DNA from 4 places in the Chengkuizengella sp. SCS-71B genome. Region 3 is predicted to be linked to each of the others. Evidence: predicted binding sites of a transcription regulator. Region 3 holds the regulator's gene; each other region holds the start of a gene.

Region 1 (2,213 bases), 950 kb from region 3:
CACTAGAAGTGGTTTGGAGGTTCTTTTTCATATGAAAAGTATTGTTTAAGAGATTTCGTCTCTGAATACAAAATAAATGTATTAAAATCTATTTTATTAGTTGTACAATCATGTTAAATTATTGTAGATTAGATTTAAGGAGTGATTTTATGGAATTTACAAAAATGAATGGTTTAGGCAACGATTTCATTATTGTTTCAGGGGAAAACCAATTGCCTGAAAGAGCTTCAGATTTAGCAATTAAAGTTTGTAATAGATATTTCGGTATTGGTGCAGACGGTTTAGTATATATTCTTCCTTCGGAAAAGGCTGATTTTATGATGCGTATTATTAATTCTGACGGTTCAGAGGCTGAGCAGTGTGGAAATGCGATCCGTTGTGTGGCAAAGTCTGTATACGATCATGGATTAACAAACAAAACGGAAATATCAATCGAAACGATTGGTGCGGGTGCACAAAAAGTATGGTTGAACGTAGACCAAGGAAAAGTAAAAACAGTAAAAGTAAATATGGGTGAACCTATTTTACAAGGAAAACAAGTGCCAACAAACATTGATCAAGATGTTGTAGTAAACTATCCAATTGAAGTTGATGGAAGACAGTTTTATTTTACTGCTGTTTCAATGGGTAATCCTCATTGTGTGATATATGTGGATGATGCCGTGAATTTTGATTTAGATACATGGGGTCCAAAGCTTGAGAAGCATCCACTATTTCCTAATAAAATTAACGTTGAGTTTGTTACTGTGAGAGATGCTTCTTTCATGGATATGCGTGTTTGGGAAAGAGGGGCTGGTCCAACATTAGCATGTGGAACTGGAGCATGCGCAACCGTAGTTGCATCTGTATTAAATGAAAAAGCAGATCGTAATGCAACTGTCTCTTTAAAAGGTGGGGATTTATTCATTGAATGGAATGAAGCAGATAATCATGTATATATGACGGGTCCAGCTGAAGAAGTGTACAAAGGAAAACTACTTTAATTATTTTTTTCATCCACATCGTCCGTTTCATTTCTCGGGTAAGCGCAAAAAAATACCAAATATAATTTTTTCTACAAAATACAAAAGCAAAGAACCTTTAGTAGCGTCAAGGGAAGGTTCTTTGTTTATGATGTTTTAAATTTAAACATGTATATAAAATGAATATTTTATGAACTTTTGATCTATCGTGACAAATGTCACATCCATATCCCTTTGGATACGTTTACAATTTAATAAGAATTATCTTTAGTTTAAGGAGTGTGGGTGAGATGAGATTAAAAGAATTTTTAAGAAGTGGACATAACCCAACATTATTTGCATCATTTTTATATTTTGATATTAGTTTTATGATATGGGTTTTACTAGGTCCTACAGGTACGTTTATTGTTGAGGATTTAGGACTGTCAGATTTTGAAAAGGGTATGATGGTTGGGATACCGGTACTAGGTGGAGCGTTATTGCGCATTCCGATGGGGTTAATGGCAGATAGATACGGTGGAAAACGAATCGGTCAAATCGGTATGATTTTAACGATGATCCCTTTAGCATGGGGATGGTTATTCGCAAACAATCTACCTCAGATTTATATGTTAGGATTTTTACTAGGTGTAGCGGGAGCTAGCTTTGCTGTTGCGCTACCATTGGCTAGCCGTTGGTATCCTAAAAAACATCAGGGTTTAGCTATGGGGATTGCTGGTGCGGGTAATAGTGGGACGGTCATTGCCACTTTGTTTGGACCGCGTTTAGCTGAAATGTACGGTTGGCAAGCTGTTTTTGGTATAGCACTAATACCATTATTCATTGCGTTTGTGGTATTTACGATATTAGCAAAAGATAATCCTAAGGCTGTAAAACCTATGAAAGTTACAGAATACTTGCATGTAATAAAACATAAACATACATGGTTGTATAGCTTTTTTTATAGCTTATCTTTTGGTGGTTTTGTTGGTTTAACAGGTTATTTAACTTTATTTTTCTATGATCAGTATGGCGTAAGTAAGGTTACTGCTGGTGATTTCGTTACAATATGTGTTTTTGCAGGCAGCTTTATACGACCAATTGGAGGGTTCTTAGCAGATAAATACGGAGGATTACGATTATTAGTTTTTCTATTTAGCGGCGCAATGATTACATTATTAATAGTTGGTATGCTTCCTCCAGTTTATGTAGCATTAGCTATGTTGTTTTTAACATTACTTTTTTTAGGAGCAGCCAATGGAGCACTATTTC
Region 2 (2,213 bases), 1.7 Mb from region 3:
TTGATACTTTTGCAATTTCTTCTTCATTTAAAAAATAACAGCCCATCTCCTTCATAAATGTAGTCGTTTCTTGATAAATGGATTCTTCAATTATCACAGCTTGCTCAGAAGCACAAATCATGCCATTATCAAAAGATTTAGAAAGAATTAAATCTGTCACCGCCTGTTTGATATTTGCTGTTTTTTCAATGAAACAAGGAACATTACCAGGTCCAACACCGAGGGCAGGTTTTCCAGTACTATATGCTGCTTTAACCATTGCGGATCCGCCAGTGGCTAAAACTAACGCCACATCAGGATGATTCATTAATAATCCAGTTGCTTCAAGTGAAGGATTATCAATCCATTGAATACAATGTTCAGGTGCACCTGCTTGTATTGCTGCTTTTAGAATTGTTTTTGCTGCCTCTCTGCTACATCTTTGTGCAGATGGATGGAAAGCAAATATAATAGGATTTCTTGTTTTAATTGAAATTAATGATTTAAACATCGTTGTTGAAGTTGGATTAGTAACAGGTGTAACGCCTGCGATAATCCCTACAGGTTCAGCCACCTTCTGAAAATTTTCATAAGCATTTTCTTCAATTACACCTACCGTTTTGTCATATTTAATACTGTGATATATATATTCAGTAGCAAAAATATTTTTGGTGATTTTATCCTCATAAACCCCTCTACCTGTTTCTTGAACAGCCAGTTTTGCTAACTCCATATGCCGATCTAATCCTGCTAATGCCATTTGTTGAACAATATTATCCACTTGTTCTTGGTTAAGTTCTAAAAATTCTTTTTGTGATTTTTTAGCGCGTTGTACTAATAAATCAACTTCTTTTTTTGCTGAATCTTGCTCTTGAATTTTCTTCTCTTTCATAGCCATGAGTACCACTCCTTCTCTAATTATTTCGCTTAACTTGTGTTTATAATTAAATTATAAAATTAAGGGTTTTGTAAGGCTGTGACTTTTATCACAAATGGACTTTTTTTGTGATGAAAACTCATTTACAAATAAAAAACCTCCAACATCATTTCAATAAAAAATGAAATGATTGGAGGTTTGTTTATTCTTAGCCTTAGTGTTTGTTTAACTTGTTTGAGGAAACTGAGCAGCATGCAACTGGCTTTCTAACTCTTTAATATGTTGAAACTTTTGTTCAGAAGACCAATTAAAAATGGAAGCCATATATTCGATTACGGGTTTTTTCCATTTTAGTACCCAATCAATATCAAAAAATAACGCTCCTTTTCTTCTAATAAAAAAATCAACAGGTTTTGCAACCATCTCATATTGAATACCATATAAGACCTGTACAAATACATGCAACGGTAATTTAAAATCATATTGATATTGACTCTTATATTGTTCTGTCAATTTAAATAAACTATCTACATTAGAACCATACAAACGAACGAGATGTTCTCCTTCTGTTTTTGTAAATCCATATTTCAGCGATTCCTTTTCTTTCTCATTTATAAATGATGTTAGGTGTATTGCTCCCCCCACATCTCCACCAGAGATGGGTAAATGTTTGGTTTTGCATTTCAAGAAAGTTCTCTTTTCTTCATCGAGAAAATATTTAGCAACGATATTAACAACTGTTTCAGCCATTTTCCGATAACCTGTTAATTTCCCTCCAGCTATAGTGATTAATCCTGATTTAGATTGCCATATCTCATCTTTACGGGATATCTCAGAAGGATTTTTTCCGTCTTCATAAATCAAAGGTCTTATACCTGCCCAACTAGATTCGATATCTTTTTCTGATAACTTGACCTCAGGAAACATATAATGAATAACGTCTATAATGTAATCTCTGTCCTCTACAGTCAATTGAGGATTTGATATATCCCCCGAATATATTGTATCTGTAGTACCTACATAAGTTTTTCGATCTCTAGGAATAGCAAATACCATTCGACCGTCTGCTGTATCAAAATAAATGGGTTGTTTTAAAGGGAAAATCTTTTGATCAATAACCAAATGTGCTCCTTTCGATAAAAGCAATTTTTTATGATCTACAGATTTATCCTTTGTACGAATATCGTCTACCCATGGACCTGTTGCATTAATGACTTTTTTAGCATAAATTTTATACACTTTTCCTGAATCAGTCTCACGGACCTTTGCACCTGTCACTTTTCCGTTTTCATCATAAATCAGATCATCAACTTTAGTGTAGTTAACTGCATTTGCATCATGTTTAACTGCTTCTTTA
Region 3 (2,213 bases):
ATCTTATGCTTATCATTATAAACGTTTACGTAACGATAAAGTCAAATTTGAATGTTGCTTTTGATTCATTTTAATAAAAGAAAAAATGGCAACAAGAAGAACAAAGGTGGCCACAATACTGCCTTCAGCACCAAATAATCCACCATTTATAAATTCTTTACCTTGAGTATGGTTTTCAATTAATGAATTCACTTCATTTCCTGAAACTTCAAAGCCATAAATATTTCCCTGAAAATAATTCCATGTCAAATGTATCCCAATGGGCATCCAAAGCCCTCCACTAACTTCTCTACTAACAGCAAGTAATACCCCAGCTAGAAATATATTGATCAAAGGAATTGGAGAATCCAATACGGCTGAATTAAACATATGTAGTCCTGCAAAAATGAAACTTGAAACTAATATTGCTGGCCATATTCCATAATGAAATTTAAACAACCCATGCAAATAACCTCTGCAAAACAATTCTTCATTTACAGCAGTTATGATAAATATTAGAAAGGCTAAAGTTAACTGAGTCCATAAGTCTGAATTAATGTTTATGTTATCAATGGTTATTCCACCTAATATCCATATGATTAAAAATGAAATCGTCATTAATATCATTCCAATAATTGAACCGATAAACGCCTGCTTTCCCCAATCACTTTGCTTCCATCCTAAGGACCATTTTTGCTTTTTTTCAAATATAATATACATTAAAATAACCGCGGATATAAAACCCAGAGCTTGTGGTATGTACAATACTAAAACAATCACTGGATCGTTCAAATTAACAGAACCCGCAATAGTCTCAAGAGCAACAGGATCGTTTGATATTAAAACATATAGAAGTGTGGATATGATTGATAATATAAATGTTATGAATAATGCCAATAATAAACTTAATAAAACCTTTCCAATTACTTTTAATAATGTATTATTCGTTCTTTCAGACATAAATTACTTCATCACCTCAGATTGGATTGAATCTTATTTTTCAAAGTTATCATCAACTCTAATCTAAATAATACGCTAAACTATGAAGTTCAGTTGTAAAGTCAGCATGATGTACTTTAATTTCTGTAGGAACCTTTATAATTTTGGGTGCAAAGTTTAAAATAGCCTCAACTCCAGCTTTCACAAAAGCATCTGCTACATTTTGTGCTTCACTGGCTGGAACAGTAATGATGCCTATTCTGATCTTTTGAGATTGTACGGTTTCTGTAAGTTCATTCATCGGTTGAACGTTTAAATTGTTTATTTTGCTCCCTACTTTTTCAGGGGAATCATCAAATACAGCCGTAATTTTCATATTGCTTTTTAAATAAATATTATAATTACATAGGGCATGGCCTAAATTACCTGCACCAACTAGTGCAACATGATTTGTTTGATCTAACTTCAATATTTGTTGAATTTTTTCAATAAGATAAAGTACATCATAACCAATTCCTTTTTTTCCAAATTCTCCAAAGTAATTAAGATCCTTACGGATTTGAGCAGGATTCATACCTAACTTCTCTCCAAAATCTCTGGATGACACAGTTTGAATATTTCTTACATGTAATTCATTTAAAAACCTTAAATAAATTGGGAGCCTTCTCACAACTGCTTCAGAAATTTTTTTCATTTCATACAACCTCTTTCCCTACTTCATCAATCCAAGAACCATTCTTGGATTCGCGGTACCATTTGCTCTGACTTCATATGTTCGATTTTAGGTTTTGGAAGTGAATAAAGAAAATGTTTACCATATTGTGTATGAATGACTCGGGTATCATAGATGATGACGACACCTTTATCTTTTTCAGTGCGAATGAGTCTTCCAAATCCCTGTTTAAACCTTATTACAGCTTGAGGAACAGAATACTTCATAAATGGATTTTGCTTCTTTTCCTTCAAATAATCGCATTTCGCCTCAACTATAGGATCATTAGGAGGCTGAAATGGTAATCTAACAATGGCCAAGCAGCTAAGTGCATTACCTGGAATATCTACACCTTCCCAAAAACTGCTTGCACCTAGTAATATACTTTTATCACTATTCTGGAACATGCGAGTTAATTTACTTCTGTTTCCTGAATCTACACCTTGCCCTATAATTTGAAATCCTTGCGGTTTTAAAACCTCTTTCAATTTCTCATATACCTGTTTAAGCATTCGGTAAGATGTGAATAGTATAAGCATTCTGCCTTGCGTTTGTATAGCTACTTCAATTAAAGAATTTGTTA
Region 4 (2,213 bases), 1.4 Mb from region 3:
TGCAATAGTTTCATAATATTCAAACATTTCCTCAGGTTGATAACCTTCTGACCAAGGGAACGTAACAGCTTTATTTTCTGATTCAAAATAATATTCTACATGACATTGCGCACAAACATAAGTACGCATTTCATTTAATGTTGGATTAGATATATCTTCACCCTTTTCTAACATTGCTGTAGCAAACATGGGACGAGTCACTTGAAGTTCCATCGTTTCAGGATCATGGCAATCTGAACATCCTATTGGAGAATGACCCATTTCTTCTGCTAGTGGGATAATTTCATTACGGAAATTTTTATTCCAGTACTCATCACCAAAATGATCTATCATACTTGGAACGGCAGTACTTTTACAGGTAAAACAAGAACCAATTGACTTATCATTAATTCTAGCGATTGAAATATTATCTTCTACTGCGTAAATGTGTCCACGGTCTTCATTATATTCCTTAGCAAATCCGTAACCATTAAATAATATAGGCGCAAACGGTTCTTTATTATGTTCAAACTTTGACGCAAGAACAGAACCTCCAAACCTTGTATCTTCCATCTCTAAGTTTCTTTGATAACTAGCATAATGAAGAGGAAAAAGATTCTCAAAAGCTTCATTGCTGATTTCATCAGGAGAAAGACCTGTTAGAGCTACTTCAGATGTTCCTTCTGTATTTAATTCACAAGCCGACATGATGAAAACTGTCAAAGTCAAAACAGTACAAACAAGAAACAAATGTTTCAAATTAACCATCATTTTCATTCCCTCCTACTCTCATTTATACCTTTAATGTTGTACGTTCCTGGTTCATATAATTGCTCGGATTTAATTTTATCTTTTTTGCCATGAGGTACTTGACGATGACATTCAACACATGTACTTTTCACATTATGACTTACATTGTTGATAGAATTCTCGTGACATGAAACACAATTTTCTTGAACGACTTCAACAGTTGCAGCTTTTGCATGAATGACATCTGGAATTTCATCAACGTTTAGCGTATTCATATAAATATCATGTAAACCTGCCTTTGATTTAAACAAAATTTTCTCTACAAAGTTATCAGTTGGTGCATGACATGTATTACAATCTAAATTTGCATGTATTGAATCAGAAAAACTGCTATAAGCTGTATCCATAGGGTGACAAGTAGAACAAAATTCAGCGGAATCAGTGTAATGTAATGTTTCTGCACTTGCTACCGTAAAAATAAGACCTAACAAAATACCTATAAATAAAATTAATCTTTTATCAAGCGCTTTTATTTTTTTAAACATCCTCTCACCCCTTTTGCAAGAAATAGTTCCTTATCTACAATGTATCATTTAGAGAAAATGAATAATGTACCAATTAAATGAACAAAATATGGAATTTATTTGTCTGTATTTATTTGTATCCTTTATATTTGTGAAATAATTCACATAAGTTTCAAAATTGGCAATTCGACAATAATGACATGTTTTCTAATAAAATATTTTTTTTTAGATCACATGATTTGACAAACTTCTAAAAATGGTTCGTGTAAACTTATTTTATATTTTTCTGATAAACGGAAAACATAAAGAAAATGAATTAATATTAGGAGTTTTTTCATGAAAAAGAAGTATATTTATATATTAGGTGCAGTGTTGCTAATTTTCACTTCTAGTTATTTTCTAAAAAACACAATTAAACTTATGGCATTTAATTGGTTCTTTTCTCAACATCTTGATGACATACTAGAACAATCATATGAACCATTGACATATGAAGGAAATATTTTGGAGTCAGATGAAAACGTTGAAACGAACCAAATAAATAATCCAAATCTTATTAACTTTCAGCTGTTTCCAAGACAAACGCAATTAAAGGATAAAAATGAAACAGTATATGGTACAACAATTAAAAACACTGAACCTTTTGCGACATTACTATTAGGAGAAGATGCAAGGGGAAAAGAGCAAGGCAGATCAGACAGCATGATCCTGTCTATCATTAGACCATCTGATCTTAAAGTGTTGCTGCTATCTATACCTAGAGATACTTACGTAGAGATACCGGGTAGAAGAGGAAAAGATAAAATTAATCACGCATTTGCATTTGGTGGAGTGAAGCTTGCGAAAGATACAGTTGAACATTACTTTGATATCTCCATTCAATATTATTCTAAAATTAATTTTTATGGCTTTAAACAGCTTATTGATGCTCTGGGTGGAGTAAGCCTGCCAATTGAGAAA

The links. The regulator Rex, encoded in region 3, represses fermentation and respiration genes when NADH is low (regulators of the CRP and FNR family bind a similar motif). The targets are predictions, from matches to a motif close to TTGTGAAATATTTCACAA.
Region 1: a site for Rex is predicted at 1,169-1,186, ahead of VQL36_RS12625 (nitrate/nitrite transporter). Genes of this name have one in related genera too.
Region 2: a site for Rex is predicted at 954-971, ahead of adhE (bifunctional acetaldehyde-CoA/alcohol dehydrogenase). Genes of this name have one in related genera too.
Region 4: a site for Rex is predicted at 1,403-1,420, ahead of VQL36_RS14790 (cytochrome c3 family protein). Genes of this name have one in related genera too.

What each region holds. Positions count from the first base shown of each region.
Region 1 covers NZ_JAZHSH010000001.1:2,587,697-2,589,909, reverse strand. The annotation lists gene dapF (diaminopimelate epimerase) at 150-983, shown strand; gene VQL36_RS12625 (nitrate/nitrite transporter) at 1,253-2,213, shown strand, end outside.
Region 2 covers NZ_JAZHSH010000001.1:3,330,766-3,332,978, forward strand. The annotation lists gene adhE (bifunctional acetaldehyde-CoA/alcohol dehydrogenase) at 1-877, opposite strand, end outside; gene VQL36_RS16255 (glycerol-3-phosphate dehydrogenase/oxidase) at 1,082-2,213, opposite strand, start outside.
Region 3 covers NZ_JAZHSH010000001.1:1,634,952-1,637,164, reverse strand. The annotation lists gene VQL36_RS08090 (type II CAAX endopeptidase family protein) at 16-939, opposite strand; gene VQL36_RS08085 (redox-sensing transcriptional repressor Rex) at 998-1,612, opposite strand; gene dinG (ATP-dependent DNA helicase DinG) at 1,639-2,213, opposite strand, start outside.
Region 4 covers NZ_JAZHSH010000001.1:3,007,356-3,009,568, forward strand. The annotation lists gene VQL36_RS14785 (ammonia-forming cytochrome c nitrite reductase subunit c552) at 1-747, opposite strand, end outside; gene VQL36_RS14790 (cytochrome c3 family protein) at 753-1,274, opposite strand; gene VQL36_RS14795 (LCP family protein) at 1,590-2,213, shown strand, end outside.